DNA from 3 places in the Pandoraea sputorum genome. Region 1 is predicted to be linked to each of the others. Evidence: predicted binding sites of a transcription regulator. Region 1 holds the regulator's gene; each other region holds the start of a gene.

Region 1 (10,894 bases):
ATAGTTGCGTTGCGCGGTGATCATGTGGACCAGTTCGGCCGTCAGGTCGACGTTCGACGCTTCGACAGCACCGGCCTGCAGCTTGCCGAGGTTCGTGCCGCCCGGCACGCCGACGATCGGAATGCCCGATGCGGCCGATTCCGACCAGAGGTTGTTACCCAGCGGGATCAGGCCGTTCACGTTATTGAAGTTCGCGAGCGCGACCTGGCCGAGCACCATCGATTGCGTGTTCGAGTACGTGCCGACGATGGTGCCGTCGGCGTTGAACGTGAAGCCCGTCAGACGACCCGACGAGTAACCGTCCTGCGTCAGCGTGTTCGGCGTGTAGCTGTTACCGAACTGCGTGGTGCCGGTCAGGTTCAGCGTGAGGTTGCCCTGCGCTGCGCCGTTGCCGTAGGTAATCGTCGGCAGCGTGATCGGGCCGGTCACGGCTGCGCCCGTCGAGTCCGTTTGCGAGACGAGGCTGCCCGACGAGTTGAACGTCAGCGTGCCGATCGGGCCGGCGCCGACTTGCGTCGTACCGTCGACCGAGGCGTACACGGTCCACGTGGCGTTGTTGGTCGTGGCGTCGACGCTCGTCTTCTTGAAGTACAGGTTGACGTCGTGCGAATTGCCCAGCGAATCGTAGACCTTGAGCGACGTGGCGTTGGTGTACGAGTTCGGGTCGGTGATCGAGAACGGCGTGGTGTTCACCGCGCTGCGCGAGTCGAGGTTGAACTGACCCGTGATCTTCTTGGTAGCCGTCGGGGCCAGGTCACCCGTCGGGATCTGCAGATCGACCGGCGAGACGCTGTTGATGATGCCGTTCGGGCCGGCCAGATAGCCGGTCAGGTGATCGCCGTTCGAATCGACGATGTAACCGTTCTTGTCGAGCGAGAACTGGCCGTTACGCGTGTAGGCGATGGTGCCGTTGTTCGACACGCGGAAGAAGCCGTTACCGGAGATCGCCAGATCGAGCTGACGGTTCGTGACCGTGATGTCGCCCTGCGTGAACTGCTGCGCGATGGCGGCCACACGCGTACCGATACCGACGGTGTTGTTGCCTGCGCCGAACAGCGAGTTGGCGTAGATGTCGGCGAACTGCGCCTGACCCTGTTTGAAGCCGACGGTGGCCGCGTTGGCAACGTTGTTGCCGATGACGTCCAGGTCCTTGGAGGCGGCGTTCAGGCCGCTCAATCCGGTCGAAAAGGCCATGGTGTTACTCCTGAAATTCGGTTGTCGACGACGGGTATCGCGACGAATACGGTTCGAAAAGAGTTAAGCGCTTACGAATCAGAGCTACGGATCAGAGAATTTCGCGAACGTCGGAGAGCTTGATGTTCGAGCCCGTGCCCACGTTGAGCAGCGGCGAACCGGTCGTACTGGCGACAACGCTTTGCACCTGCGCGTACGAGAGCAGCGTCGGCGTCACGGCCTTGCCGTTGGCCGTGGCCGTCACGCTCAGCGTGTACTTGCCGTCTGCCACCGCGTTACCGGCGTCGTCCTTGGCGTCCCACGTCAGGGCCTGCACGCCGGCATCGAGCGCACCCGCGTTGACGGTGCGGATCGTCTTGCCGGTGCTGTCCTTGATCTCGATCTTGACGGTGTCGGCATCGCTCGGCAGTTCGAAGCCGAACGGCGTGGCCGTCTTCGTGACGGTGCCGTCGTCTGCCTTGGTGCTGCCCACGCCGATGTTGGTGCCGGGAATCAGCACGCCCTTGCCGACCAGCGCTGCGGCCTGCAGGCTCTGCGTCGAGTTCAGTTGCGAGGTGACCGACGAGAGCGTGGTGTTCAGCTGCGTGATGCCCGAGACCGTGCTGATCTGCGCGAGCTGCGACGTGACCTGCGAGTTGTCCATCGGGTTGAGCGGATCCTGGTTGTTCATCTGAGCGACGAGCAACTTCAGGAAGCTGTTTTGCAGATCGTCCGCGCTACCGGCCGACGACTTCGAGCTGGAACTGTTGTTGGCAGTGCCGTTGATCGAGTCGAGGAAGTTCTGCGAAAAATTCGCGGCGTTCGACGTATTGATGCTGGCCATTTCTTCTGGTCTCCGCGCGGCCCCTTACTGGCCGACCGTGAGGGTTTTGAGCATGAGTGTCTTGGCGGTGTTGAGCGCTTCGACGTTGGCTTGATACGAGCGGGAAGCGGAGATCATGTTGACCATCTCTTCCACCGGATTCACGTTGGGCATGGTGACGTAGCCCTGTGCATTCGCGGCCGGGTTCTTCGGGTCGTACACGGTCTTGAGCGGCGACGGGTCTTCCACCACACCCGCGACCTTCACGCCGCCGACATCGGTGCCCGTGACCGGATTGACCTGAAACACGACCTGCTTGGCGCGGTACGGCTGGCCGTCGGGGCCAGTCACCGATTCGGCGTTGGCCAGGTTGCTGGCCGTCACGTTCATGCGCTGCGATTGCGCAGTCATGGCCGAGCCGGCAACGTCGAAGATGCTCATGAGTGGCATGGCGCTTACCCTTGACTGGTGATGGCGGCCAGCATCGTCTTGATCTGGCTGCTCAGGACTGTGAGGCCCGTCTGATAGTGCACGGCGTTGTCGGCGAAGTTCACACGCTCGGCATCGAGTTCGACGGTGTTGCCGTCGACGCTTTGCTGATACGGCACGCGGTAGAGCAGTTCCGGGCCGCCCATCGGCGGTGCCGTCGTCACACCGCGCCCGGCGATGTGGCGCGAGGACGTGCGCGAGAGCGACACGCTCGACTCGGTGGCGAGCTGCTGCTGCGCGCCGCGCTCGACGGCCTGACTCAACGCGTTATTGAAGTCGACGTCGCGCGACTTGTACCCCGGCGTGTCCGCGTTGGCGATATTCGACGAGATCACCTCCTGACGGTAGGCGCGCATAGCCAGCGCCTGCTGGGAGAATCGCAATGCCGCGTCCAGTTTGTCCATGATCTCGTCTCGCCCGATGCTTGCCTTGATGCCAGGTACTTGGGTAATGCTCAAGAAACTTGCCCGTGCTGCGTCCGGGGCCTGCTCAGTCGTTTGCTGCGCCGACTGGCGACCATCGCGCAGTGCGCAGACGGGGTGTCCTGCCCGGTCCGGAAAAAATAGCGACCTTTTGGCATGCTTCGCATCGTATGCGTACCCCCTGGGATTCAATCGGAGGAATAGGAAGGAGATTGACCGCCATTTCGAGCCATGCCCCGTGACGCGACATCTCTAGAATGGCTTCCTGACGGCATCGGGCGGGGTTCGCCCCCCAGGCACAGGGACACTGCCCGGTGTCGTCGGCTTCGCAACGCGCGAGCCGCCTGAGTCGTTGTTCAGGCAGGTCGAAAGGGTTTCAGCGTCGTACGCCAACGGAATCGTGATGCATCGTCGTGATGTATCGGTGCGCCGGGCGACGACCGCAAGGAGAGTGAGCATGGCAGGCAAATTCGGCGACCCACTCGCCAATGCCCCGCGCACGCATGACGTGCAGCGGCCCGGCCAGCGCTCGTCCGCAAAAATGTCCCCGAACTTTCAGATACTTACGAGTGCACGACGTGGCCTGATGGCCGCGATGTTCGCGACGCTCGGCCTGGCCGGACTCGCGACGTCCGTGCAGGCTGCGACGATTGCGAACCCCGGCGTCGCCACCGACCCTGCCGCCCAGAACCTCGGCAATACGCTCGGACCCAGCGCGATCGTCATCCCCGGCAACAATGCCGCCGCAGGCGGTGTCGCGTCGAACGTGCCCAATATGGTGCGTCCCGCGACCGCCACGGCGAATGCGTCCGCTTATACCCAGCAGCCCCCGGTTGCGACGGCTGCGCCTGTGCAAACTCAGCCGCAACCTCAGGCATCCCAATTCCAGAACACGCAGGTGATCCGGCAGACGGCCGAGCGCTTCCTGCGTGAGCAGACCACCGGCTTGCCGGGCCAGGTCAACATCACCGTGGGCGAGTCGGTCTCGGACCGCATGCCTGCATGCGCGGCGCTTGAGCCGTTCCTGCCGCCGGGTGCGCGCCTTTGGGGCACGACCAGTGTGGGCGTGCGGTGTGCGGGGGAGCGTCCGTGGACGCTGTATCTGCAAGCGCGCGTGAGCATCAACGCGACGTATTTCGTCGCCGCACGTCAGATCAATCCCGGCGAGACCATCGGGCCGACGGATCTGTCGCCGCGTCAGGGCGATCTCACGTTGCTGCCGCGCACGGTCGCGACGGATGCCGGTCAGATCGTTGGCACGGTGGCCGTGAACCGCATTACCTCGGGGCTACCGATCCGCTCCGACCTGCTGCGCAGCGCGATTGCCGTCCAGCAGGGACAAACCGTGCGCGTGGTCTCGCGGGGTTCGGGTTTTGAAGTGAGCACGGAAGGTCAGGTGCTCTCACGAGCCAGCGCGGGCGATCCCGTGCAGGTCCGCACGCGTGCCGGACAAGTCGTCAGTGGCACCGTGAAGTCGGGAAAAAATGGCAACGTCGAAGTGGAAGTTGCGCTGTAAGAAGTGAGAAGAAAGCACTAGAAGTAATCGCTCACTTACGTTAAGTATTCGCTGAAATCACCCGGGCACTTGAACTGGTAACAGGATGTTACTTGCCTAAAGTTATGGCGGATAATGCCGTTACACAGGCAGGTTTCTGGGGAAAGCACATGAAAATCGAACCACCCGCCAATCCGCTGACTGGTGTCGGCGCGAGCAAGGCGACGACGGATCGGACGACGGCCGGCGCTGTGACTACCGACGCTGGCGCGGCACCTGCTGCGAGCGCTGGTGGCGCGAGCGTGAGCACGAGCGCCTTGTCGTCGGAGATGCGTGCCTTGCAGGAAGCGCTGGCAGCGACCGGCACCGCTGACATCGACGTTGCGAAGGTTGCGGCGATCAAGACGGCGATCGCTAACGGCCAGCTGGCTATTGATACCTCCAAGATTGCGGACGGTCTGATCTCGACCGCACGCGATTTGCTCTCTGCGCAATCGAAGTCATGACCACCGACGCCCTGCTGAACGCCCTGACTGCTGAGACTGCCGCGATCGGCACGTTTTCGACATTGCTCGGGGAAGAACAGCAGGCATTGGTCAACGGCACGCTCGACGCGTTGCCGGATCTGACTGAACGTAAGACACGCGCTGTCGCGGAGCTGTCCGCGCTCGGTCGTGAGCGCGATGCGCAGTTGAAAGCGTTGGGCTACTCGCCTGACGAAGCGGGCGCCACGGCAGCCGCAGCCGCCGACCCCAAGGTCGACGCAGCGTGGAAGGCCCTGCTTGCCGCCGCCGCCGAGGCCAAGCGCGCCAACGACACGAACGGCCTGCTCATCAACACCCGCCTGACTTACACCCAGCAAGCCCTGAACGTCCTCTACGGCCCGGGCAACAACACCCCGCTCTACGGCCCCGACGGCCGCACCACCCCGCGCTCAAGCGGGGGGAGTGTTACGGCTTAACGCCGACTTATCGCCCTCAGGTCAGCGGCGGCATAGGCACGGCTTCGCCGCTCGCCTGCATATCCGAAACGACATTTCTTACAGCCGCTTGGATTCGCCCGAGCGCGCGTTCGGGCGACACGTCCAGCCACGACATCGACGGAAACTCGGCGCAAAGTCCGACGTGCTCACCATCGTCTGCCGACTACTTAATTTGGTACTGGTATCCATAACAGCAGTCCATCATTTCGATGTGTCTGAGACTGGGGCGAAGTCGTTCAACATTTCACGGCAATAAGCGGGCGTTCTTTTTTCACAAATGGGTCGATACCGGCAGCTTGGCTGGGTATGCGAACGCAATAGGTCCCGTGAGGTGACCGGATTCTCTCAACTCTTGATCCATCTGGCCGCATCTCGCTAGAGACAGTCCCCGACACCCAACCTTTCCCGAGCGCCGACTCAAACGCCTGAGCGACGGAGTTTGTGATCACGTGACTTTTCCCCATCACTCTTTCGTCAGCGACGCTCGATTGATCTCTCACGGCACGTGTTGTCATATCCACTTCATTTTTGTTCTGCTGCGAGCGGACAGCGCTTTGGACTGACTGCCGCCAATCGCCTAACGGCGTTTCCTCTCGCTCCGGCACAACTGTCCGCTCAATCGCTGAAAGATTTGTTCGCGGACGCCTAACCACCGTCGGTGCCTTCGAGGGCACATTCGCTGACTTCCTCCTCGCAAGGCGCGACTGTTCTGGTGATTGCAACGGCTTCGTATCGGATTCAATCGAAAGATGAGGCACTTCGACGAAGGTGACGATAAGCGCCTGGGGCGGTACGCGCTTCGCTAAAGTACCTCCCCAGGATAAGAACCAGAGAAAAAGTGCGATATGCAATGCGGCAGATGTCGCCACACCGAACATCAGAAGACGTTGATCATGTCCGCGCTTAGACATCAGGTGAGAATCGCCGCCCCGGCGTCTATCGTCCGTCGAAAGGAATCGCGTTTATCTGGCGTCCTTGAAGTAATGATATGTGTGGACATTGCCGTTCCAGTGATACGAACACGCGGTTTCCCTATCGGCCTGATTTCGATAGCGATCCGGCATTGCCTGCCCGGGCTTGAATGAAGCTCGCGCGTCACCACCAAATGAATCCAATAACGCCTGATTCCATACGGGAGTCTCAGAATCCGAAGCTCTTGAATGCATACTTAGCCCTCTCTAATCGAGTGAATGGGAATAACTTTGGGGGGTTCTTTGGTTGCGGTCTGTTTGAAGGGAACCAGAGCAGGATCCAATCCGTCGGTCATGTGCCAAGGGTTCCGAGTTCCGGGAGCGATGGAGTGCTTCGCCAGCCGACCAGCAACATGTTCGTAAATCTCAAACAGGCCGGGACAATAGAAGTCACGCGAATTTATGTTTCCCGTGAATTTGTAGGCTCTCGACATACATCCGCCGTGACATACGTGCTGCCATTTGCATTCGGCACATTGAGGGTCCACGGCTCTATTTCGGAATGTCGTCGAACGCTCATCGTTCACGATGTCAACAAGCGGCGCATCACCAATGTTCCCGAGCTTCGCAGCAGGGTTGCCGGACAATGACGCGCAGGGATAGACGTCCCCAATTGGGTCGACCGACAGGTTGAAGTCGGCACAATTCGACATCCCTATACAGTCCGCGGCCTTCCCATAGAGAATCGCCCGCGTCTTAACGACGAAATCATGCCCGTATACATAGCCGTCCTTGGCATCTATCCACTCGTCGTACATGGAAATTCAAGCGCGCGCGTATTCCTGAGGGGTGATGCTGAGTTCGTCGTAGTGGTCGCGCGCCGACCCTGACAAGGTCAATGGAATGACGTTAAACCCGAGATGGTTGTCCGATAGAAAACGCAAAATTTCTTGCGTCCGATCAATCGTGGCCCGACTGAGGACAATGCATACGCCGGGATTGAGGCCAACGGCCCTAAGGACCTGAATGGCTTTCCACGTTTTGGCAAACGATCCTGCACCTGAACGATAGACACGGAATCGGTCGTTGATCTCCTCGGGGCCGTCGAGAGAAAGGCTCACGTTGAACCCCTCTTTCGCGAAGAACTCTGCCCACCGGGAGTCGATAAGGGTGCCGTTCGTTTGAACGCTATTCGTAAAGCGGACACCGCTCGCGAATTCCGATTGGAATGAAACGATGCTCTCGAAGAATTCCCTTCCTGCGACTAACGGCTCGCCGCCGTGCCAAATGAAATCGACTTCGTCGACGCTCTCATATTGCTTCGCCAACTCGAGCGTCTCTCGAATCGTGACTCCAAGAGTCTCCGCGGCCATGACAGGCTTGCGAACGTCGTCGTTATAGCAATACGTACACGCCAAGTTACAAATGTGTGTGGGCTTTACTACGTTAACCAGTCGCATATCCCCCCCGGTGAAATACGTTGTACGCGGCCGCCTCGACATCGGGGGGATTTGCTAAGCCGTTAGCAGCAGAATAGCGCGGCTATGCTCGTAGCGAGCTTGGGAATTTTCCGTTGAACTTTACTGGCCGCGTGCACAATAGCGTCGCCCTGCGGGAAACAAAAAACCCCGGGGCGCTTGCGCGTCACCGGGGGCTTTGTTCAGGAGGTTTTCTTACGCAGATCTATTGGTCGTTCAATTCGCCGAAGTCCAGGCCTTCTCACGCAGCGTCGCGCGCAAGCGCGAGATCGCCTGGCTGTGCAACTGACACACGCGGGACTCGCTGACTTCGAGCACGGCGCCGATTTCGCGCAGGTTCAATCCCTGCTCGTAGTACAGGCTCATCAGCAACTTCTCGCGCTCGGGCAAACGGTCGATGGCGTCCACGACGCCGCCGCGCAAACCTTCGTCGAGCAGCATCGTCAGCGGATCCGCACCCGGGTCCGCGCAAATGCGGTCGATGAACGGCTCTTCGTCTGCCGCTTCGAAGTCTTCGTAATAGATCAGTTGGCAGCCGTGCACATCCTGCAGCATCTGCTGATACTCGGTCAGCCCGATCGACATCTCGCCCGCAATCTCGCTCTCGGACGGACCCCGGCCCAGCCGCTGCTCCAGACGCTGCACCGCCTTCTCGATCTCGCGCGCCGTCTTGCGAATGCCGCGCGATGCCCAGTCCAGCTCGCGCAACTCGTCAAGCATCGCCCCGCGAATGCGCTGGCTCGCGTACGTTTCGAACTGCGCGCCCTGCGTCTCCTGATACCGGTTCGCCGCATCGAGCAGCCCCAGCATGCCAGCCTGAATCAGATCTTCCAATTCCACGCTTGCCGGCAGCTTCGCCATCAATTGCAGCGCCAGGCGGCGCACCAACGGCGCGTATTGGGTCAGCGTGTCGTTCGTGTCGACCTTCCCGCGCGCGGTATACATGTTTCCCTCCGCTTCCTCTCGACGCGTGCCGTGACGCTCAGGCCGTGTGCGCGCTCACCGCGCCCACGCCATGCGTCATCTCGGCACCGCGATCGCCGCCGCAATCGCCCACCTGACCGATCCCGGCACCCAACGCCGCCGGTCCCGTATCCCGAATGGCCAACGGCCAATGCATCACCTGCGCCGCCAACTGACGATAAGCCACCGCCGCCGGCGCCATCGGAAACGCATCGACCACGGTGCGCGTTAATTGCCGCGCCCGCATGACCTGACGGTCCGACGGCACATGTCCGGCCAACTCCAGCGACACCGCCAGATAACGACTCGCCGTCGTGGCCAGATTGCGGCACACGACGCGTGCCTCCATATCCTCCGCCCGGTTCACCAACACCCGGAACTGCGCCAGCGCATATTCGTAATGCGCCTGTTTGATCCACGAGTACGCGCCCGTAATCGACGCCGGTTCACAGCCGAGCACCACCAGCACGTCATGCGCATGCGCCGCCAACGGGCTCAGCACACCACCGGCATGCGTGCAGTCGACGATCACGACGTCCGGCTCGCCAACGGTCAGCACCGGCAGTGCACGCTGCGGATCGATCCGCTCGGGATGACGATGCGCCACAGGCACCAGCACCACGTTGTCGCGCGTGTGCACACGCACCGCGTCGGGCGAAATGCGCCCTGCCAGCACATCGTGGATGTCACCGCGCAATGGCAGACCGAGCGCCGGTGCTGCATGGCCGCTCTCGTCGGCCAGCACGACATCCTGACCGTGATGAGCCAGCGCACTGGCCAGATTCAACGCAACACTCGTCTGACCGGCTTCAGGCGCACTTCCTACCACCGCGACGATGCGCGTGGTATGGCGCGCCACCAGTCGGCGCAGCCCTTCAGCTTGATCGAGTACGAGTTTAACCAAAGCAGGCCTCGCCTGAAGGTTGTGCGGGTGCGAACAGCCCGCTGTAATTGGGATCGACCCCGCGCACCACTGCCGGCAAATCTTCCTCGGACGGCACGAACGGCGACCCCGTCACCGGCGCAGACAACGCCGTGTCGATCAAAAATTGCCGGTCCGCGACGTGCAGGTTTTCCGGTACGCGCTGCCCCGTCGAGACGTAATGCACCGGCAGACGGTGACGAATCACCGTGTCGAGCACCGAACCCAGGTTGGTCGTCTCGTCGAGTTTCGTCAGAATACACCCCGCCAGATCGCCACCGCCCTCGGCGCTCGCACTGCGATAGGCGTGCACCACTTCGTTGAGCGTGTCGCCGTGGCTCGTGGCGTTGAGCAACAGCAGACGCTGCACCGGCGTCTCCGCCCCGCACAGCATCGCCACCTGCTCCGGTACAGTGCGATCGCGCTGGCTCATGCCAACCGTGTCGATCAGCACCATGTGCTTGTTGCGCAGTTCGGTCAGCGCCAGACGCAGATCCGTTGCGTCCTTCACCGCATGCACCGTCACGCCCAGAATCTTGCCGTAGATGCGCAACTGCTCATGGCCGCCGATACGATAACTGTCGGTCGTGAGCAGTGCGAGCTTCTCCGCGCCATGACGCATCACGCAACGCGCCGCGAGCTTGGCCGTGGTCGTGGTCTTGCCCACGCCGGTCGGCCCCATGAGCGCATACACGCCGCCGCGATCCATCAATTCGTCTTCGTTCGGCATGATGGGCAGATTGCGCTTGAGCGCATTCTTCACCCAGTCCAGACCGTTCTCGCGGTCGCTGCCTTCCGGCAGATGCTCCAGCAGCGCACGGCCGAGCTGCGCCGAGAAGCCCGCCGCGAGCAATGTGCGCAGAATCTCGCCCTGCGCCGGTGAACGACGTTGCTTGTCGTTCCACACAAGACCCGCGACCTGCTCTTCGAGCAATCCGCGCATGCTTTGCAACTCGCCCATCATCGACTGCGCGAAAGCGCTCGTCGCGGCGATGTCGTTCGCGGCGACGGCAGGACTCGCCACGGGCGCCGGGGCCGGTGCAGCAGGACGGGGACGCGGACGATGCGTCGGCATGTCGCCGCCGGCGAGCGCGTCCAGATCCTCTTCCGCCAACGCCACGATCTCGACGCCGTTGGCGACCGAGCGATTGGACAATACGACCGCGTCGGGTCCGATTTCCTCGCGAATCTGGCGCAGTGCGTCGCGGCACGTGCCCGCAAAGAATTTCCGAATCT
Region 2 (10,894 bases), 2.8 Mb from region 1:
ATTGATGTAGATCTCGGATACCAGTACTGCCCGGCTTTGCGCCGCTAGTTCAGCGTCCTGCGGTTTGTGCACCTTCGGCGTCTTCTGCGTCAGGCTGCCGATGTCGGCATTGGGCAGTCTCCGGATCAACACGCGTTCACCCGACCGGCCCCGTTCCCGCAACTGAAATCGCTGCGGGTATTGCTGCTGCATTGCAATTGCTTGCTCACTCTCGAAGATCACGGCGTGACGTCCGCCCGGACGTGCCTCGCGGCCTGCCGTGACAAAACTCACCTTTTCGTCCAGATCGACGATGTTCAGCGCGTGCGCGCCATCGGCGGCTTCCTCTGCATCCGCGCACACGTAGTAATAGCGCCAGCAACTCTCACGCGCGCCGAAATTCGCCACATAGTCGATGCCCCCCGGCTCGCTGCCCGCCACCTGATCGGCGAGGTCGATTTGCACGATCAGCACCGGCGCACTCACGCGATCGGCGCGTTCGAGATATGGCGCGAGCAATGGCGAATCGACGGGTACGACATCGCTGGCGTCGATGTAAGGTTGCGCATGCAGCCGACGTGCCGACGTCTGTCCATCGACGGGCACGCTCGCTACGCTGGTGACGAAGCACACAGACGCCCCGAGCTGCGCAGCCGGGCGTGTCGGTGACGTGTAAAGGGAAAATGCGGTGTCCTGCGCGTACCACTTGAACGTCGCCACGGCATCCCCGCGTCGGACGCCGTCGAGCAGAAGGTCTCGACGCTCGGCCGCGCAGAAAACCGCCACGCCCTGACGATGCGCACGCACGAGCAGGTCGCGGCGGCGCACCCACTCGGCGGTGTCCGACGTAGCCTCATGGCGAAGCCATAGGTGCGGCATCGTCCAGTAGGCGTGGGTGACGTCGATGGAAAACAGGCGTGTATAGCCCGGCACCACCGGCGTGGAAGCAGACGTGAGCATGCCCTCGATTCCGCTCAGTGACTAATCGCGGGGACCGGCGCACGCACGGTCGGCACGGTGCCGGTAATGTCGCCGGTATCCGGCGCCATCAGGCGAACCTTGTACAACACGGAAGGCAGATACTTGCCACCGAGCATCGTCCAGAGGTTGCTGAGTTCACGGATATCCAGATTCTCGATCTCGAGCATCAGCCGGTCGATACGCGGATCGAGCGACGGCGACGAGCGATGATCGAATACAGGATTGCGCTGGAAGAATGCGATGGCCGCAGAGATCAGCTTGAGCGAATCCTCGTAGTGACCACCCGAGAAATTAGCCGCCACCATGACATAGAGATTGAGATACAGCGGTGCCACGCCGAGCGACAGGCTCGATGCCCCCGCGTCGCCCGGAATGCCCTTGCGAACCGGGCCGGAGTCGCGCTCGATGTGTGTGAGCATCACGACCAGACGGTTGCTGGTGTTGGCGACAGCCTGACCGCTCACCTCGACCAGACCGGACATCGTCACGATGTCGCCGTCGAGCGTATACGTTTGTTTTAAGTGTTCGTTGAGCCGCCCCGCAAGGTGGCCCACAGCAGCGTTAATCATGGTCCCCGATACCCTTTCGCAATGCGGTTGCAAAATCTGATTCGGTACAGCACTTTCGACTACTGGAACTGGCGTGTCGCAAAATTTCTTACATCGTGTCGCATAGCGAAACACGACGATCTGGATTCCTGAGCGTTTTTGCACCGCCCGGAATGTTGGCTTTTGATTTTTTGCTGCGGAACTGTAGCACAAGCGCGTAGCGAATAGCGCGCTCGTGAAAATTCGTAATGAATTGGGCAGTCTTCCAAGGCAAACAGCCCACCGGCTATTGGACCGGTGGGCTGTGCATTTCGAGCGAGTTGAGATGTCCTGGCGCTCGCTCGGGACGACCGGCGACGGTTTGACGTTGCCCCACAGGTCATGTTCACGCGTTGGCGGCGTGTACACGAGGGTGGACTTCCGCCGGGGATGTAAGCGACAAAAAGGGGCAACGCCACCGGATCACGTTCGCCGGGCGAGCACTTCGTCTCTTGGCCCCGCGTCTACAACACGACCGCTTTCCATGACCACGATGGTGTCGAAGCGGCTCAGCAGACTCGGCCGGTGCACGGACGCCACGATGCATGCCGTCGGAAACGCGTCGTACATGCGGTCGAACACGCGCCCTTCGGCCAACGGATCGAGCGCGCTCGTCGGTTCGTCGAGCAGCAACAGCGAACTGCCCTGCGCCGCCAACGCACCGCGCGACAGCGCAAGCCGTTGGCGTTGACCACCGGAAAGATTGCTACCGCGCTCGTTGAGCGTGCTCGACAGGCCGTCCGGGAGATGTTGCAGCACGTCGTCGAATACGCCCGCATGCACAGCTGTCTGGAGCGCTTGTGCGTCAGCCGGTTCACCGAACGTCAGGTTCTCTTCAACGCTGGCTTCAAACACTTCGGTTTCCTGGGGAATCAGCGTCGCCAATGTGCGCAGATCCGACCAGTCGGTGGCGTTGCCGTCGCGTAGCAGTTCGCCGTGTTGCGGAAGGTACAGACCGGCAAGCGTTCGCAGCAACGTGCTTTTGCCACCGCCGCTCGGACCGATGAGCGCTACGCGCGACCCGCGCCGAAGCGTGAGGTCGACGCCGCGCAACCCGCCGCGCGCATCATCGGCATAATTCCACGAGACGTTACGCAACGTCAGCGTGCGCCACGGCGCGTCGGCGATGACCGCCGGGACGGCGGCATCCGGATCGCTCGGGGCGTCCCAGATCGGCTCGGCGCTGCCGTAGTCCGTGTGCATCCGCGCGAAGCTCTGGAAGTTCGACGCCATCGCACCGACCACCGTCGCCGCCTGCTGTGCGTACTGGTAGATCATGAACACCGTGCCGAGCATCACGGCCTGTCCCGGTACGCGCGACTGCAACACGTAGACCACGACGAGAATCCAGGTCAACCCCATGCCGAGGATGTCGACGGCGAACCACTTGCCTTCGTTGACCGTCACCGTTCGTCGCAGCGGCACCATCACGGCGTCCATCCGATGTCCGAGCAGCTTGCGCGATGCCGCCTGCAAGCGCAGACCGATCACCGTGCCCGCGTTGCCGACAAAATCGAGCAGCGCCGCTGCATAGCGACGCTCGGCATCGTTCTCGGCACGTGCGAGTTGCATCAGCACGCGGTCGAATCGAAGGATGATGATGGCGATGACGACATACCCGGTCACGGCGATCGCACCGCTGGTACGCGACAACAGCGCCAGCGCGACCAGCGGGCCGACGAAATTGAATACGCTTTGCAGATATCCGAACTGATTCTGGGCGAAGTCCGACAATGCGCGACTGGATTGCACGACGCGATGCTGCAACTCGCCAGAATGTCGTCCGTCTCGCCACGCCAGCGGCGCAACCGCAATGCGTGCATACAACTGATCGGCCAGACGCAAGCGCACCCGGACGCCGACATTGCGCTCAAGAATTCGCCCCGGGCCATGCAACAACCACGACAGGAGATAGATGCCGACGAGGTAGACGATCCAGCGTCCCGCGACCGTCATATCGCCCTGCTGAAGCGCATTGATGGCCTGCGCGGCAAGCCACGGCATGGTCAGCCGGAGCAGTTGTGCCGCCGAGAGCAACCCCGCTGCGCCCAGCAGATGCATACGTACGCCCTGCGCATGTCGCCACAGTGCGCGATACAGGTCACGGGCGGCACTGCCGAGTCCGATGGCGGGTTTGCGCGGGGAAGCCTCTGGCGCCGTCATGCGTTCTTCGTTCCTTATTGCAGAAATAGCTGAGATATCGCCGTCCGATGCAGACGTGATGCAGATGTCATGCAAGCGGGCCGCAGCACAAGCTGACGCCCCGGGAAAGCATCAGGCGTTGCGAGGCGCTGTAATGTGCAGCGCGAGCGGTCAATATAGGGGAAAAATCCGTAGACGTCCCGCTTAGAGGGTCGAATGCACGTGACTGTCGGGCGCGTGAGCAACTGCCCGGTCCCGCGGCAACCCGGTCACCGGGGCCTGCGTGAGGGCTAGTGCGTTCTCTGACGGTGTGCGGGTAAGCGGCCCGGATGCGACGTAGTAGAAGCGCAGCGCCGCATCGGGATAGTGGTAGGGCACCATCGCCAGGTTGACCGCGCAGGAGTCGCAGAATGGCATACGCGAGCACATCACGATCGAGCGCACGACGTTCTCGCCAGCCGGATGGTCCGCATAGATCTGAGCCAGAATCAGGCGCTCGGTGTCGAGCGTGCGCGACTTGGCCGTGCCTGACGCTGCGTGATACGTCGGCAGGTTGGCGTCGGCGACGACAAACCGCAACTCGGGTGGCTCGGTCGGGTGCGCCTGCGCTCGTGCTAGCGGGTCCTCGCCTTGCTGTGTGATGACGTTGTTCTCTCGTTCGAGATAAGCGCGCCCGGCATCGACGAATCGCACCGTCGGAGCGTTCGTCGGCAGCACACGCCGCTGGAGTCCGGAGAGGCAATAGTAGATCGTTCGCGTGCCGTCTGCGAGTGTGACTTCGGCGAGCGCGATATTGGCGTTCGTCGACACGTGACGCATTCGGTTGTCGACGTCACGAGCAGCCCGAGCCTTGCCCGACACCACCGATTGAAGATCTGGCATACCGGGGAAGACTTCCTCGAATAGTGCGAGTACATCGCGCGTCGTTTGCACGTCGCCGGTGAACGGCAGTTGCGACCATACCGCCAGTGGTGTCGGGCGCGATACGAAGTCGCGCGCCACTGCACCGATGAAAGCGTCCGCCTGACCGGGATAACGCTGCCAATGCGACCAGAGCCGGTTGAACATCGGAAGCAACGCCGGATCGACCTCGGGCGCTGAGCGCACGCGCGGACCGTCCACTTCATCAGCGTCTCCACCGTCGCCATTATTCGCACCTCGCGCTGACGCCACATGCCACTCGATGGCGTGCGTGAGCTGCCCGACCGCTTCGCGGGCCTCGGCGACGGACAGCGCAATGTCCTCCAGGCCGTGCCACACCTCGGACGGCGATGGCGCCTGCTCCCACATGCGCAGATACAGTTGCAGTAACGTGCGCGCCTCCCCGTACGAGATCGTTGGCAGAACACTGGCGTTCTCCGCCGCCGCACGATGATGCTGTGCGATCCAGTACTCACGGATATCGCGGTTCCCCGCGTGGCGATACTGCAAACGCACGCGCCGGGGTATCCCGCCCGCCTCTCCCACATTCCCGCCGGGCAACGCGAACCGGTAGTAGACCTCGCGCGACAACTGCACCACGCCGTGCAACACCTCGTGACGGTCGCGATACGTGCCGAAGGGCGCAGCGACATGCATGTTCCCGAGCGTGAGACGAACGCGGCGTCCCCCCATGGGGCCTGCCGTCGTGGCCTGCTCAAAGTAGCCGAGTTCGCCCTCCAGCTCTCGTGCGTAGACTTCACCTGGTACCAGTGGAGAGTTCGACGTCACCCGTGGCACGCCCTGCGCGTCGAATTCACCCAGACGTCCGAAAGCGAAGAACTGCCGACGTCCGTCCTCGGATTCGAACGGCTGCGAATACACCGCGACGCGCAGACGTGCCAGCGGAGAAGCCTCCAGCACCTGATGCTGTGTGATCGTTGCCCCCTGCTCGGTGACGGACACCTCGCCGTCCGGTTCAGTGTGGCACTCCAGACACATACCGTCGACATCGATGCCGACGCCGCGCGAAATGCGGCACAACGCGAGCGGTCCGAGTTCGTTGCGCATCTGGTCTAACGGACGCAGGTCGGAAGCGTGCTTGCGCGTGCGGGCGACGGTTGCGCCATATAGCGTGCCGTCGACGTCGAAGACCTTCACCCCGTTTTGCGTGAGGTCGGGCCGATACTCGACGTACACGTTCGGGGGCAAGACCCACTGCACGCCGCGTCCGAGCGGGCCGCTGAACGACTCGTGCGGGAACGTCGCCGGCGCGGGAGGCTGCGGCAAAGCGACAACATCGGAAACCTGTACGGGCCCCGAAGGCCAGAGGTGCCGCAGCAAAGCCATGGCATCGTTGTCGAACGTGCCTGCACCGATCACGGCAGCGAGGCACTCGAGACCGGAGGCGCGCAATCGCGTCGCCAGTGTCCGCGCCCCGCCAACGTCGTTCATCGCACTTCGCCGGAGACGCGACCCGAGCCTTTCATTCGACGGTTCGCCGCGAATCAGCGTCTCCAGAAGGATTTCGGCGACCTCCTCCATATCGGGCGATTCAAGCACAGGTGTGTCGGGCGACGGCCATCCCGGCGACACCGTCGCACCGGCACGCATCGATACGAACCGTACCGTGTCGGTGTCGTCGATCTTCTCGGCAATCGATGCCCAACGATCCCCCCAGAACAACGGTCCCAGTGTTCGCTTGATACATTCCGCGTCGGCCGGACTCTGCCCCCGGCAAGTCGGCAGCGGCACGACGAGTGCGGGCGCCTGAGCGGCGAGCGTGAGTGCGAACGGTCGCCAGCGACCCTGTTCGTCGCGTAGGTTAAGCGTGATACCGGACGGCGCGAAGTAGATGCTGGGCGGCGGCCAGCCCTTCGTTCCTTTGTGGGTAACACGTAGCGTCATGTACCGAGGGCGCAGCACCTCGGCGTTCGCGAACGCCTCGCGCGTTTCAGGGGGGCGGCAGCGACGGAATCACGGATCATGGCGACGACGACTCGCTGCAGGTCCTCGCGATAGGCGGATAGTCCCATGCGAAGCGCAGCTTCGCTATCGGCAGCGGGTGGCGAAATGCCAATCGCCGATGTTCTCGGTGACGGCAAACACTGGGATGCGACGTTCCCGTTTTCGTCAGGTGCCGGACGAAACTTCAGCAGTGTGCGAATACCTGCGATGGCCTGTGACTGCGCCAACGTCGCAGGGGGGTGCGTGCTGACGACGGGGAGCACCGTCTGACGCCTCCCCCTCGCACGCAAACCGGTGAAAGGACCTCGTGGCACGTCGGCCGCAGCTGCGTTGGCGACACTCGCGACACTCGCGAGCGCCAGAAATGTCAGCGCAAACGCAGCGCTCGCCGCCTGGCTGCGCACGTCCTCTCCTGGCGCACGTGACGATCCCACTTCGCCGCGCTGCGCCCGTGCGCTGTTGTGCAGCGGTCTGCGAGGCAATGCGCGCCCCGCGCCCCAGTCGTCCGCGAGGGCATGGCAACGCCTGCGCGGTGGCGCATCGCGCTTATGGGCGTTTGGCCGATGGGCATGGTGTGGCATCGATGGATGCATGCGAGTCATGGAACGTCTCTCCTGGGCGTCGGGCCGCCAGCGGCCGCCGTGCGAAGGCACGACAGATCGCCGCTCGCGACACGGAAACAAACGCTATCGCGCCGAGGCTCCACACGATTGCTGAAACGAACCGCGAACTGTTCGGGAATAGACGATTGCCCCAACCGCATTGCACGATTGGGAGACCTGTGACAAACCACCGCGACCGGCAGCACATCTCGCCGCGTGGCCGCGTGACATCCGGACGTGCTACCGTCGTGACATCGACACTATCTCCCGAACCCGCCGTGCCCGAACCGTCTTCGTCCGACCTCACACCGCCTTCGACCACGGCCACCGGACCGCGTGCTGCACTCGACGTACTCCGCGCGTTCCTCGTGCTTGGGCTGACCAGCTTCGGCGGTCCCGTCGCACACATCGGTTACTTTCGCCGCGAATTCGTCACGCGACGCCGGTGGCTTGACGACGCAAGCTTCGTCGATCTGGTCGGCTTGTGTCAGTTCCTGCCCGGTCCAGCGAGCAGTCAGGTCGGCTTTTCCATCGGGTTGCTGCGCGCCGGATGGCTCGGCGGTCTTGCGGCATGGTGCGGTTTTACGCTGCCGTCGGTGTGCCTGTTGCTCTTGTTCTCCGTACTCGCGCCACATCTCGGTGGCACGGTCGGCGACGGCGTTCTGCACGGTCTGAAGCTGGTAGCGGTGGCTGTCGTGGCGCAAGCCGTCTGGGACATGGCACGACGGCTATGCGCCGACGTACGGCGAGCGGGTATCGCGCTGGCGGCGATTGCGGTCCTTGCACTGACGACGACGGTCTTCGCGCAGCTCATCGTGATCGTTTTCGGCGCGGCGCTCGGCTACGGGCTGCTTCGCACATCGAACGCCACCCCGGCATCTCCCGACGTACCGACACTGCGATTCCACATTTCTCACACGGCGAGCGTGGCGTCTCTCGTGCTCTTCGCCGCACTGCTGGTTGGCCTGCCACTCGTGCATCAGTGGACGAACGGCCGGGCCATCGCCATCTTTGACGGCTTCTACCGCTCGGGCGCGCTGGTCTTCGGCGGCGGCCACGTCGTGTTACCGCTGCTTCAGGCGCAGACAGTCACGACAGGATGGGTGTCGGCGAACGACTTTCTCGCTGGCTACGGCGCGGCGCAGGCCGTGCCCGGCCCGTTGTTTACTTTCGCGTCGTATCTCGGGTGGATGGCGGGCGCACCGTCCCATTCGTGGCTAGGCGCGACACTCGCCACGCTCGGCGTATTCCTTCCGGGACTGCTGCTGGTGATCGCAGCGCTCCCGCATTGGCAGACGCTTCGGACTCGTCCGTCAACAGCAGCCATGCTCGCGGGCATCAATGCCGCGGTCGTGGGGATTCTGGCATCGGCATTGTATTCGCCGGTGTGGACCAGCGCCGTTCACAGCGCTGCCGATGTCGCGCTCGCCATCGTTGCCTTCGTGCTACTGGTCCGGTGGAAAACCCCGCCGCTGGCGGTCGTCGCGTTGTGCGTGATCGCCGGTGCGACGGGGTTGGCCTGACGGCTTAGTGCGACTTATTCACTGTCTGACACCCGCTCGATACGCAGTCGCTCCACCGACTTTGCCGCCCGGTTCACGTCCGCCGTGTCGTGCCACAGGGGCTTCCGGCCGAACGACGTGTACATCTCCACCTGATCCGCATAGTGCGGCGAGCGAGTGCCGTCCGGCGCGATGAAGCCGCTCTGTCCCGGTGCGACGACGTCGAACGCTTCGACCTTCGCGGCGCTATCCTTCGGTCCGAACACGATCAGATCGTTCTCCGTGCCCCGGTTCATGTAGACGGGCGTGCGCACCGCTTCGTTCGCGTTGGCCTGCGGCACGCCGAAGAAGTTGTTGGCGCGGAACGTCAGCGGCACGGTGGGCGCGCGCCACGTGGCCATGTCGGGGCCAAGCTTCGTCTTGAGCGACGCGATGGTGTCGTCCAGCGCCGCCAGAATGACGTCGTCCTGACGCTTGCCGTCGAAGATATCGAACGTTTGCGGCACGCTTGCCTTGTCACCGCGCAGCGCCTCGTACAACACCTTGCTGCCGTTGCCGATATTGAGCGACCCCGTCGGGCCGTCCTGCGGGGCGGCGTAACCGCTTGCCAGGAACCACTTGTCGTACGGCGCGGGAACGACCTGACCGAGCGTACGCTTGAGCATGGCGCTCAGCCACGCGTCCATGACGGCCGGACCTGCTGTGTCGTAATGCCCCGTGTGCTTCTCATCACGACTCAGGCCATTCCATGCGGTCAGTTGCATAGCGAGTTGACGGCGTGCGTCGCTGGCCGGGAGGTTCGCCGTCGCGCGTTCGATGAACGGCAGGAAGTGACGACGATTGACGTCCACCGCACTCGTATCCTTGAGGATCTGCCACATCTCGTCGACACCGAGCTTGTCGTGCGCTTCGATCCGTTTGTCGATCTCGACCACGCGGTCCGCGCCGCCCCACAGGAACGCAAACAAATCGCTCGCCGGGTACCCCTTCTGTGGCGAATTGTTCCAGTTGGCGATCCAGCCCTGCTTCGGGTTGTAGACCTTCGGGTTGGTGGAAAACGGCAGCAGTCCCTTCCAGTCCCACTCGCCGGTACCCGGCACCGGCAGACGCGGATCATGGCCAGGCTGACGCGCCGGATAAGCGCCCGTGTGGACGTAGCCGATATTGCCGGACACGTCGGCGTAGTACCAGTTAATGGTCAACGCGTGACGCGCGGCCTGCGCCGTCCACGACTTCCAGTCCTGCGCCTGCGCCTGATGCGTCCACGCGAGCAGCGACTGCACTTCGAGGCCATCCCACGCGCGCGCCTTGGCGTAGGCAATCGGCTGCTTAGCGTCGCGTTGCATCACGATGCCATGCACGGTCCGATACACCTCCTGCACGACCGGCGCCCCGCCCTTCACCTTGATGATATCGACGCGCTTTTCCATGTCGTGCCACTGACCGTTGTGGAAGTAGCGGTTCGGATTGGCCGGGTCGAGCTTCTCCGCATAGATGTCGATGTCGTCGCCGAAGCCCGCCGTCGAGCCCCAGGACACCTTGCCGTTATGACCGAACAGAATGCAGGGGTAGCCGAACGGCGTATTGCCGACGAGATCGAAGCCCGCGCCATGCAGGCCGATGCCATAGGTGTAGGCCGGTGCAAACCAGCCGAACTGCGGGCCGTTGAGCATGATTGCGCGAGCGTCGCGTGCTTTGCCCTTGCCGACGATCCACATATTGCTCGTCGTGGGGAAACCGGCGAGACCCGGCTGGCCCGACTCGGCAAATTGCGCGAGCATCGTCGCGGCATTGGTTTCTGTGTCCTCATGCAGAAGCCCGCCGTCGTTGCCGCGTGCCAGTCGCGCGAACATCGGCGCCGGTCCGTCGTAGCGTGCGAGGGGTTGCATGGCCGCGCCGGTCGCCGGGCCGACCTTCACCGGATAGACGCCGTCCGACGCGGGTACCGTCGACGGCGCATCCGGATTGACGATCCACTTCAGCTCGTTGAACAACGCCATACCCTTCTGCGCACCGTACTTGTCCTTGAGTGCGGTGACCAACGCAAGGTTGTCGATCTCGCTCGTCGCATCGGAGAAGCGATTCGCCATCGTCCCCACGAAGACCATGGCGACGTCGAACGCGTCCCAGTTCGTCGGCTGGAAACCGAAGTCGTTGAATTGCCTGGGCATGCGCTGGTCCGGCTTCGCGCGGATCTGCGCGATCCACGCGTTCA
Region 3 (10,894 bases), 1.9 Mb from region 1:
CCGGGCAAGGGCAGATCGTGGATACATCGCTGCTCGAAGCGGGATTTCAGCAGATGTACTGGGCCGCTGCGAACTTCTTCGCCATCGGCGAGAATCCGCCGAAGTTCGGCTCCGCTAATCCGACGAGCACGCCGTATCAGGCGTTTCGCACGCAGGACGGCTGGATCAACATCGGTGCCGCGAATCAGGCCAATTACGAGCGTTTGCTGCAAGTGCTCGACGCGCCGGAAATCGCAGGGGATCCGCGCTTCGCCACCAATGCGGGACGTACCGCCCATCGCGACGAACTCGTCGAGCGCCTCACCGTCTACCTCATGCGTGATACGACGCAGCGCTGGGTGGAACGACTCGATGCGGTCGGTCTGCCGGTCGGGCCGGTGCTGGCAATATCCGAAGCCGTGTCGCATCCGCAGATCGTGGCGCGCGAGATGGTGGTGCAAACGCAGCATCCGCTCGATGGCCCCACGCGCAGCATCGGCCTGCCGATTCGATTCTCGGAGACGCCGAAGTGCACTGGCGGACCTGCACCGCGTCTGGGTGAACACACGTCCGAAGTGTTGGCCGAATATGGATTCGACGCCGCTCATGTACGCGAGCTGATCGCGCAAGGAGCGGTGCATGCACTGGAAGAGGGCGCCACGGTGACGGCATGATGTAAGTCTCGTTGCCGCGATGCGGATTCTCCGCGAGTTGACCCGCGAAACGTCACCGAGCGGCAATTTCAGCGAACTTCCTTCCCGGTCGTCGGTCGGTTTTTGAACTGGCCGACGACATTTTCATTTCGCGACGACGCGCGCGAAGTGGAGCGGTCGCCCGCCCCGATCAATCCGACCCGACGCAACGTCGTAAGGAGGGAAGGCATGACCCTTGGCAGAATCCCTGGCAATTCGCCCATTGCACCGCCCGCAAGGTGGTCCTACGTCCGCGAGACGCGTACCATTGGACCTCATACGCTTGCGCTCCCCCGGTCACAGGCGACGACGTCGCGCACGGTGACGGCATCGGGGGCGTTGGTTCTCTCCTGTTCGCGAGGTGAGCATGCCGGCACGTATTGAAGATTACGCAATGATTGGCGACTGCCGAAGCGCCGCGCTGGTCGCGCGCGACGGCTCCATCGACTGGCTCTGCTGGCCGTACTTCGATTCCCCGGCGTGCTTCGCCGCGTTGCTCGGCGGCCCCGAGCATGGTCGCTGGCGAATCGCTCCCGAAGATCCGCGCGCCACTTCCACACGCCGTTACCACGACGACACGCTGATTCTCGAGACGCGTTTCGAGACGGTGGAAGGCTGCGTCGCCGTGATCGACTTCATGCCGTTGCGCGATGGTGCGGCCGATCTGGTGCGTCTGGTGAAGGGCGTGCACGGCACCGTGACGATGTCGATGGAGCTGATCCTGCGCTTCGACTACGGCGCATCGGTGCCGTGGTCGCGTCCGCTCGATGCCGATGACCCGACCGGCCCTGGCATGCGTCTTATCGCCGGGCCGGATAAGGTCGTCATGCGCACGCCCGTCGAGATTCAGGATGTGCCGGGTAGCCTGCGCGCGCGCTTCGAGGTGAAGGCGGGCGAGACGGTGCCGTTCGTGCTCTCGCGCGTGCCGTCGCATCACGCCGATCCCCGCGAGATCGATCCGCTGGCCGCGCTCACGGACACCGAACGCTACTGGCGCACCTGGGCCAATCGCTGTCAGCTCGACGGACGATGGTCGTCTGCGATTCGTCGCTCCCTCATCGTGCTCAAGGCGCTCACCTTCGTGCCGACGGGCGGCGTGGTTGCGGCACCTACGACATCGCTGCCGGAACAATTGGGCGGGGAGCGTAACTGGGACTATCGCTATTGCTGGCTGCGCGACGCCACGCTCACGTTGCAGGCGCTCATGCTCGGCGGTTATTACACCGAGGCGAACGACTGGAGTCACTGGCTCGTGCGTGCGGTGGCGGGCGCGCCGTCGCAAGTGCAGATCATGTACGGCTTGTCCGGCGAGCGGCGTCTGCCGGAATGGGAAGTCGACTGGTTGCCGGGCTACGAAGGCGCGAAGCCGGTGCGGGTCGGCAACGGTGCGGTGGGCCAGTTGCAGTTGGACGTCTACGGTGAAGTGATGGACGCGCTGCATCAGTCCCGTCTCGGTGGATTGCCGCCGGTCGACGCCACCTGGGAGGTGCAGACGAAGCTTGTTGCGCATCTCGAAACCGTGTGGCGCGAGCCGGACGAGGGCATTTGGGAAGTGCGGGGTGGCCGTCAGCACTTCACGTATTCGAAGGTGATGGCGTGGGTCGCATTCGATCGCGCGATCAAGTCGGCCGAGCGTTTCGGTTTGCCGGGGCCGGTGGACCACTGGCGTCGGCTGTGCAAGGAGATTCACGCCGATGTTTGCGCCAACGGCTTCGACAAGCAGCGCAATGCGTTCATGCAGGCGTACGGCTCGTCGGAGATGGACGCAAGCGTGCTGATGATTCCGCTCGTGGGGTTCTTGCCCCCCGAAGATCCGCGCGTGATCGGCACCATCGAGGCGGTCGAGCGCGAGCTGATGCGCGACGGGCTGGTGCAGCGTTACCGCACGAGTCGCGTGGACGACGGGTTACCGGCAGGCGAGGGCGCGTTCCTCGCGTGCAGCTTCTGGATGGTCGATTGCCTCGTGATGATCGGGCGTCATCGCGATGCCCGGGCGTTGTTCGAGCGGTTGCTGTCGTTGCGCAACGACGTCGGTCTGCTGGCCGAGGAGTACGACACCACGCATGAGCGTCAGGTCGGCAACTTCCCGCAGGCGTTTTCGCATATCGCGCTCGTGCATGCGGCGATTCGTCTGGATGCCCTCGCTGACGACGACCGGGTCGACGACGCCGATGCGCGAGAGACCGACGACGAAGCGCGCTACGAGCATGTGGGATACCGGGCGGATAAGGCGGTCAGAGCCTGATGCCTCATTCCGTCAGGTCGAAATCGTCTTCCTTCGCGTTCAGAATGTCGGCGAGCGTGCGCAATCCTGTGTCGAGCAATTCGAGGGACGGTCCCGCCAGCGCGAGTCGCACGGCGTTGGGCGCATGACCGTGTGAAACGGCAAACGTGGTCGACGGCGTCAGCCCGATGTCATGTCGGGCGGCCGCGGCCACCAGCATCTGCGAGCGCCAGTGCGCGGGAAGCGTCAGCCAGAGGTGATAGCTCTTGCCGCTGGTGCGCACGTCGAACTGCGCGAGGCAGTCAGCAGCGATTTGCTGGCGAGCGCGTGCGTCTTGTCGTTTGAGTTGCACGAGCGTATCGACGGTGCCGTCGCTCATCATGCGTTGCGCGGCGGCGAAGGCGTAGCCCGACGCGGTCCATCCCCCTGAGCGCACGGCGGCCATCACGCTGTCCCGCAGTCGCGGTGGCGTCACGAGAAATCCCAGATTAAGCCCCGGCGCGACCTTCTTCGACAGACTGTCGACCACGATGCAATGGTCGGGCGCATCTGCGGCAAGCGGCATTGCGTCGTCGAGAAAGCCATAGACATTGTCTTCGATCACCGTGATGTTCAGTTTTTCGACGATGCGCAGCAGCTCGGCGCGCCGCATCGAAGGCATCGTCATTCCCAGCGGACTTTGAATCGTCGGCTGAAGGTAGATCGCCGAGAGATTGCCCTCACGATGCGCGCGCTGCACCGCCTCGGGACGCACGCCGGACTCATCCATCGCCAGCGGCACCAATGCGATGCCCAATCGCGCCGCAATGCCTTTGATAAACGGATAAGTGAGCATCTCGACGCCGCAGCGTGCGCCCGGTGGCACGACGGCGGCGAGTGCTGCGGCGATGCTTTGCCGTCCGGCACCGGTGAAGACGAGTTGATCCGGGGATGGCGTCCACGGTCCTGTCGCGAGAAAGGCCGCCGCGGTGTTACGCACGGCAGACGTGCCGTGACTGGTGGCAGGACGCAACGCCAGTTCGAGGTCGAGCGGCCGCTCCAGCCCGGCGAGACTCTTCGCGATTAATGCCGATTGCACCGGGAGAATCGGGAAATTGAACTCCAGATCGATGCGAACACCGCGCGGCTCGCCCGGTGCCGCGACCCCCCGTTTTGCTTCGCCGGATACATACGTTCCCCGGCCGACCTCGCCGACGACCAGGCCGCGCCGGAGCAATTCGGCGTAAACGCGGCTTGCCGTCGAAGCAGCAATGCCGTGCAGATCGGCAAAGTCGCGCTGCGGCGGGAGCCGGTCGCCGGGCCTGAGCACACCCTGCGCAATGTCCGTCGCAATCTGGTCGGCAAGCGTCAGATATTCAGCCTTCGTCATATATTGCACCGAGAACAATGTTTTAATTGCACCGAATTTAACATCGGAGCATTCTGATTGCACCTGTCCCCGGCGATAACCTTCGCGCCGCAGGTTTGGTCATTTTGGAGAGACTCCGTGTTTGCCATGCTGTGTTTCCTCGCGCGCTGCGCGGCTTTGTCGACGTTGCCGAAGACGGGTGCGTCGACGTTACTGCGGAGGGCATGATGGCGTTGTCCTCGTTCGTTCCGGAACTGACGCTTGCAACCGTCGTCGTGGCGTTCGTCGCCGTGTTCCTGATTTCGTTTATGAAGGGTGCCTTCGGCGGTGGCTTCTCTATCGTCGGCATTCCGCTTCTGTCGTGTGTGATGGACCCGGTGAGCGCGGGTGGCTTGCTCGCGCCATTGTTTATCGCGATGGATCTGTTTGCACTGCGCTATTGGAAGCCGTCGACGTGGTCGCGCCCCGACCTGGCGCGGCTGGTGCCCGGGTTGCTCGCGGGGATTGCGATGGGCTACTTACTGTTCCGGGTGCTTGACCATCGCGCCATCTCCATCGTGATGGCGCTTATCACATTGGCGTTCGTGGGGCTCTGGCTGATCACGGGTGCGAAGCAGGTGGTGCGCGAACGGTCGACGCCGAAGGCGATTACGGCTGGCGTGGCGTCTGGGGTGACGACGATGGTTGCGCACTCCGGTGGACCGCCGCTTGCGATGTATCTGCTGCCGCTGGGTCTGAGCAAGGAGGTGTATGCCGGAACCACCAGCCTGTTCTTCACCGTCGGCAATGCGACGAAAGCGGTGCCGTGGCTCCTGCTGGTTCGTCCGACACAGTCGGTTTGGGCGCTCATGGGGATTTGCCTCTTCGCCATTCCTGTGGGCGTGTTCTCGGGCTGGCGATTGCACGCGCGTCTGGATCAACGTCAGATTTACCGGGCTTGCTACGCACTGCTGGTCGTCACGGCGGTCAAGCTGCTGTGGGACGGCATCTCCGGCTATCTTGTTTGAATCTCATGGCAGCGATGCGAGGGACGGAATGTAGGTGGGATGTCAGGAATTAAAGTGTTTCGTGAAATATGCCGTAATACTTTCGAATCCTTACTTTCTTTCATTTCCCCCATTCCACGGAGACCCCTCGCTCCATGACGACCATTATTCCGACCAAGGGCAACGCGACGTCCAGCATGCTCGAGATCTGGCAGTCGCATATCCAGCAACAGCAGGCGGATAAGGCGCAGGCGGCAGCCAGGACGGCAGCCGCGACGGGCACCGTCAATCAGGCGGCCTCGACGAAGTCGGCCGGTGCAGACGACGCGGCCCAACCGACCGTCGCCAACACCGATGCCACGTCCACCGACGCCGCCGAGAACAACGGCGTGAGCCGTCTGGGCGACAAAACGCTGGTGGACCTGCGCTCAGTCAACCAAAGCGCCAAGCAGCAGGGGCAGGCAATGAGCGAGACGGACGGCGCGGGTTCCGGCAACGAGATCGTTTCGCAGACCATCAAGAAGCTGAAGGAAATGCTCGCGAAGGTGATGAAGCAACTGGATGCCGTGCGCGCGAACGACCGTCTCCCGCCCGAAGACAAGCTGCAGCAAATGAACCTGCTGTCCTCTCAGGCCATGTCGATTCAGGCACAGATCCTCGCGCTGATGGGCCCGGCCAAGCCCACCGGCAACAACGTCAACACGACCGCCTGAAAAACGGATCGCCGCTTTCGTTGGCCTGATCGCTGTGCATCGTCCCGCTGTACATCTTCGCGCTATACATCGTCCTTATCGCAGTAATGCGCCGCGCGGATCGATTGCTGCAAAACGTGCAACGATCCGCGCGCCCGAAGCGCGCTAAAATTCTGCTCTCGCTTAATTCATCTCCGAGGCCCGGCTGACCGCTGCGCCTCGTCCCCGTGCCGCATGAAGCAAGACAAGACGCTCACCGCCCTGCTATGGATTGTCGCGGCGGGCTTTTTCATGCAGGCGCTCGATACGACCATCGTCAATACGGCGCTGCCTGCCATGGCCGCGAGTCTTGGCGAGAACCCGCTGCGCATGCAGCCGGTGGTCGTCTCCTACTCGCTTACGATGGCCATGCTGACGCCCGCGTCGGGATGGCTGGCCGACCGCTTCGGCACGCGACGCGTGTACTTCGTGGCGATTCTGCTGTTCGTGCTCGGCTCGATTGCCTGTGCGATGGCGCACACGCTGCCGCAACTCGTGGTCGCGCGAGTGCTGCAAGGCGCGGGCGGCTCGATGCTGCTGCCCATCGGACGTCTTGCCGTGCTGCGCACATTCCCGGCCGGGGAGTATCTGGCGGCGCTCGCCTTTGTGTCGATTGCGGGGCAGGTCGGCCCGATGATCGGTCCGGTGCTGGGCGGCTGGCTGGTGCAGGTGGCGTCGTGGCACTGGATCTTCCTCATCAATGTGCCCATCGGCCTGATCGGTAGCCTCGCCGTGCGTCATTACCTGCCGCGTCCCACGAAGGACGAAGTCATCGATACCGGTTTCGACTGGTGTGGGTTCGCCTTGCTGTCGGTGGCGATGGTGTCGTTCACGCTCGCGTTGGATCATCCGTTCTCGGAGGCCGGATGGGCGCCGTCTGCTGTCCTCGCGCTGCTTTGCGTTGCGACGACGCTCGGTTACTGGCCGTACGCCCGCCGTCGCGCTGCGCCGTTGTTCCCGCTGGAACTGTTCGAGACACGCAGCTTCAGTCTCGGCTTGCTGGGCAATCTGGTCGCGCGCATCGGCAGCAGTGCCGTGCCGTTCCTGTTGCCGCTGCTGCTTCAGGTGGCGATGGGTTACAGCCCGCTGGCTTCCGGGTTGATGATGCTGCCGGTGGCCCTCGCGGGGATTGTCGTCAAGCGTATGGTCACGCCGCTCGTGGTGCGCTTCGGCTATACGCGTTTTCTGATGGTGAATACGGCGGTCGTGGGCGGCTCGATTGCGAGCTTCGCGCTGTTCGGGCCGGGCTGGCCGATCTGGCTGGGGCTCGCGCAACTGGCGGTGTTCGGCGGGGCGAATTCGATGCAGTTCGCGGCCATGAACAGTGTGACGCTGAAGGATCTCGGCACGCGTCGCGCGAGTGCGGGCAACGGGCTGTTCTCGATGGCGCAGATGCTTGCCCTCGGGCTGGGCGTGACCATCGGCGGCCAGTTGCTGGCGCTGTTCGGCCATCTGGCCGGGCAGGCAGGTGAGATGGGGGTGGGCGGCACCGTCGCTGGCTTTCGCATGACGTTCGTGTGCGTCGGACTGATTACGCTGGCCTCGGCGCTCGTGTTCCGTCGCGTCGAGGATCCTGCGGCGGGACCATCGCACGACGGTGGTCAGACGCAGACCGCGTCTGCCACCGATCTCAAGCGCTGAGCGTCAAGCCGCCACATCACGCTGGCGGATACTCAGCCGCGACTTACTTCTTCACCAGCGCGCACTTCGAATCGGCCAGCGGGGCGAACGCCTTGTCGGCCGGAATCGTCTCCAGAATCTTGTACAGATCCCATTCCGATTTCGATTCGGCGGGCGTCTTCACCTGCACCAGCAGCATGTCGTGCACGAGCTTGCCGTCGGCGCGAATCTGGCCGTTGCGAATCACCGGGTCGTCGATCTTCATCGACTTGAGCTTGGCCATTACGGCGTCCGCTTCGTCGGTGCCTGCCGCCTGAACCGCCTTCAGATAATTGAGCACCGCCGAATACACGGCGGCCTGCATCATCGTCGGCATCTTCTTGTGCTGCGCGTAGAAGCGTTGCGCAAAGGCGCGCGAGCGGTCGTCCTGATCCCAATAGAAGCCGTTCGTGAGGATCATGCCCTGCGCGTTCTTCAGGCCCATGCCGTGGATTTCGGTGATGAGCGAGAGCAGCGGCGTGAATACCTGTTTGCCGCCCTGAATGATGTTGAACTGCGAGGCCTGTTTGACGGTGTTGAGCGTGTCGGTGCCGGAATTGGCCAGCGCGATCACCTGCGCGCCGGACGTCTGGGCGCGCAGCAGATAGGACGACAGGTCCGGCGAGTTCACCGGATGCTTCACCGAGCCGACGACCTTGCCGCCCTGACGCGTCAGGATCTCGCTCGCGTCTTTCTCCAGCGCCTGCCCGAACGCGTAGTCGGCGGTGATGAAGTACCACGACTTCAGTCCGCGACGCAGTAAGGCTTGCGAGGTCGAGTTCGCGAGCGCATACGTGTCGTACATCCACTGCACGCTATGTGCCGTGCATTGCTCGTTGCTGATGGCGGATGACCCCGCACCGGTCACGAGCGCGATCTTCTTCTTTTCGTCGGCAATCCGGTCGACGGCCAGCGCCACGTTCGAGAACGTGAGGTCGGTGATCATGTCGACTTTGCCCCGGTCGTACCATTCGCGGGCGATGGTCGCGCCGGTGTCCGTCTTGCCCTGCGAGTCGGCGGACACCAGTTCGATGGGCGCGCCGAGGACTTTGCGATCGTGCGAGAAGTCGTCGATGGCCATGGTGGCGGCGAGCACGCTGCCCTTGCCCGCGTTGTCGCTCGACACGCCCGAGAGGTCGGTGAGCACGCCGATCTTCACGACGCCGTCGGAGATCGTGGCGGCCTGCACCGGGGAGGAAAGGGCAATAAGGGATCCAACGGCAAACGACGCGGCGACGGCAATCGTACGGCGCAAGTGACCGCTAAGGCCGGTAATGCTGGGCATGGCTTGTCTCCAATGTTCGAGTTATGACGACCCGCCGCCGCCCATCTCTGCCGGAGGACGTGTGCGGCGGGTCTCGAACATCTTAAACATCACGTAATCGATTGCGCAATCCGTAATGATCGGTATCTATGCGTAATTTTTGCTGTCGGACGCGGTCATCCGCGAATTGCCGCAGAATGCCGACTGTGCAAGCGGGTGTGCGTGTTGCACAACTACAACCCACGGGGGCGACAAATGGTTGATTGGTCTGCTGTTGTGACGGTCTTTTGTGTCTACGTGGCTGCGGTTGTCATCCCCGGGCCAAACTTCGTCGCTATCACCCACAAGGCGGTCACCGGCAGGCGCCGCGATGCGCTCGCGCTCGTTGCTGGCATCGTGACGGTCAATCTGTTCTGGGCGACGTGCGCCATGTTGGGTCTTAGCGCGGTGTTCGCGGTTTTCCCGTGGCTCGCTGTCGGCGTCAGGCTGGTTGGCGCGGCCTACCTGGTCTGGTTCGGGGTGCGGCTCATCATGTCGGCGCGGGCGACTCCTTCGACTGAGCGTCATCCACCGAAGTCGCCTCTGTTTCGCGGTGCGTTCCTGCAAGGTATCGCGACCAATATCGCTAACCCGAAGTCCATCGCCTTTTATGCGGCGGTGTTTTCTTCGGCGGTGCCCACCCACGTGTCCACGCTGACGTTCTTCGCCATGCTGGCAACGGTCGGTGCGTCGGCGACGAGTTGGTACGGGGCCGTCGCGCTCGTGCTGTCGCACGCGTCGATTGCAACCGCGTATCGCCGCGCCAAGGCGTGGATCGATCTGACCTGTGGCGGGCTCATGATCGCGCTGGGCATCCGGCAGGCATTTCGTTAATCAAATACCCGGTGCCGGTTGCGTTCGGGCTTAGTTCTGGCAGCGGGGCGTCGTGCCCTGTGCGCTGGTGGCGATGGCGTTGCCGATGCCGTCGGCCAGACGGTCAACGAGCTTACGCTGTGCCGCGACGACGTCGGCGATGCCCGACGCAGCGGGCTCCGTCCCCGAGAAGCGGCACGTCAGCACGATATCGCCCGGCACTTTTCGCACGCTCCAGACGGCCGTGAGCGCCGCTTGTTCGCCCGGCGTCGATTCGAACCGTTGGACGGACGTCGACACGCGATAGACCGCAAGCCCGTCGGCGCGCGGCAAGCCATAGACGTCCATCGCGCCCAGACGTTGCGTCAGGTCGCGGGAGATCGTCGACGTCAGCTCGGTCTTGAGCGGGGCAGCCCAGCGGGATTCCTCGAGAATGTCGACGCGTCCGCCACCACGGGTGACGACGATCTGCGGCCGGTCGACCTGTTCGGGCACGGCCACGGGCGACACCTCCAAAGCGTACGGCGTTGCCGGCGCTGCTGCGCCCGTGGTGGCGTTCGCGGCGGTGCCACCTGCCCCGGCACCCGCGTCAGTGAGCGTATAGAACGTGGACGACGGCGAGGCACAGCCAGCAAGCGCCAGCGCGAGGGCTGCCACAGCGGCGAGTCCTGCTTTCCGGGCTATCGCGGGCAGGACCGCAATGTCGCCGTCCATCGGTATTGCACGCTGGCGCGGGCTACGGGTCATGTCGGTCGGCCTCGTCATGGTTGCGGGTCCTTCGGTTTGCCGCGCAGCAGCGCTTCGGGATGTTGCTGCAAGTAGTCGGCGAGGGTATTGAGGGAGCGCAGCGTCTTCGTCAGTTCCTGCATGGCCTGACGGACGTCCTGCTGCACCGGCGCGTCTTCGGAGAGCGTGCGCTCGGCCGCACCGAAGCTCTTCTTCGCTTCGCCCAGCGTGGCCTTGGCTTCCGGCGCGATCTCGCCGTCGAGCTGACGGAACAGCCCTTGTGCGCTATCCATCGTCTTGTCGAGCTTGCGCAGCGTCGAGTCCAGATTCTGTCCGATGCTGTCGAACGGAATCTTGTCGAGCTTGCTGGCAATATCGGCAATCTGAAGCTGCAACTGGTCGAGCGTGTTGGGGACCGTCGGCATGGCCAGCA

Evidence for each region. Region 1 encodes FliA, which starts transcription of late flagellar genes. Its sites were predicted from a motif close to CTAAAGTTTNNNNNNNNNNNGCCGNTA; they were not measured.
Region 2: the regulator FliA is predicted to act here: its motif matches at 1,690-1,716, upstream of NA29_RS11700 (Pvc16 family protein).
Region 3: the regulator FliA is predicted to act here: its motif matches at 5,300-5,326, upstream of NA29_RS16360 (FlxA-like family protein).

What each region holds. Positions count from the first base shown of each region.
Region 1 is NZ_CP010431.2:5,617,976-5,628,869, forward strand. It holds gene flgE (flagellar hook protein FlgE) at 1-1,194, opposite strand, end outside; gene flgD (flagellar hook assembly protein FlgD) at 1,286-2,017, opposite strand; gene flgC (flagellar basal body rod protein FlgC) at 2,042-2,446, opposite strand; gene flgB (flagellar basal body rod protein FlgB) at 2,452-2,892, opposite strand; gene flgA (flagellar basal body P-ring formation chaperone FlgA) at 3,365-4,423, shown strand; gene flgM (flagellar biosynthesis anti-sigma factor FlgM) at 4,573-4,908, shown strand; gene NA29_RS24940 (flagella synthesis protein FlgN) at 4,905-5,363, shown strand; gene dynB (dynobactin A family peptide antibiotic) at 6,347-6,550, opposite strand; gene NA29_RS24945 (SPASM domain-containing protein) at 6,553-7,113, opposite strand; gene NA29_RS24950 (radical SAM protein) at 7,120-7,797, opposite strand; gene NA29_RS24955 (RNA polymerase sigma factor FliA) at 7,990-8,718, opposite strand; gene NA29_RS24960 (MinD/ParA family ATP-binding protein) at 8,756-9,640, opposite strand; gene flhF (flagellar biosynthesis GTPase FlhF) at 9,633-10,894, opposite strand, start outside.
Region 2 is NZ_CP010431.2:2,639,607-2,650,500, reverse strand. It holds gene NA29_RS11705 (hypothetical protein) at 1-939, opposite strand, end outside; gene NA29_RS11700 (Pvc16 family protein) at 954-1,529, opposite strand; gene NA29_RS11695 (ABC transporter ATP-binding protein) at 1,971-3,710, opposite strand; gene NA29_RS11690 (deaminase domain-containing protein) at 3,894-6,515, opposite strand; gene chrA (chromate efflux transporter) at 7,456-8,700, shown strand; gene NA29_RS11680 (penicillin acylase family protein) at 8,715-10,894, opposite strand, start outside.
Region 3 is NZ_CP010431.2:3,698,873-3,709,766, reverse strand. It holds gene NA29_RS16380 (CaiB/BaiF CoA transferase family protein) at 1-653, shown strand, start outside; gene NA29_RS16375 (glycoside hydrolase family 15 protein) at 1,039-2,916, shown strand; gene NA29_RS16370 (aminotransferase-like domain-containing protein) at 2,921-4,264, opposite strand; gene NA29_RS16365 (sulfite exporter TauE/SafE family protein) at 4,468-5,250, shown strand; gene NA29_RS16360 (FlxA-like family protein) at 5,385-5,942, shown strand; gene mdtD (multidrug transporter subunit MdtD) at 6,156-7,601, shown strand; gene NA29_RS16350 (ABC transporter substrate-binding protein) at 7,645-8,904, opposite strand; gene NA29_RS16345 (LysE family translocator) at 9,139-9,756, shown strand; gene NA29_RS16340 (PqiC family protein) at 9,787-10,500, opposite strand; gene NA29_RS16335 (PqiB family protein) at 10,497-10,894, opposite strand, start outside.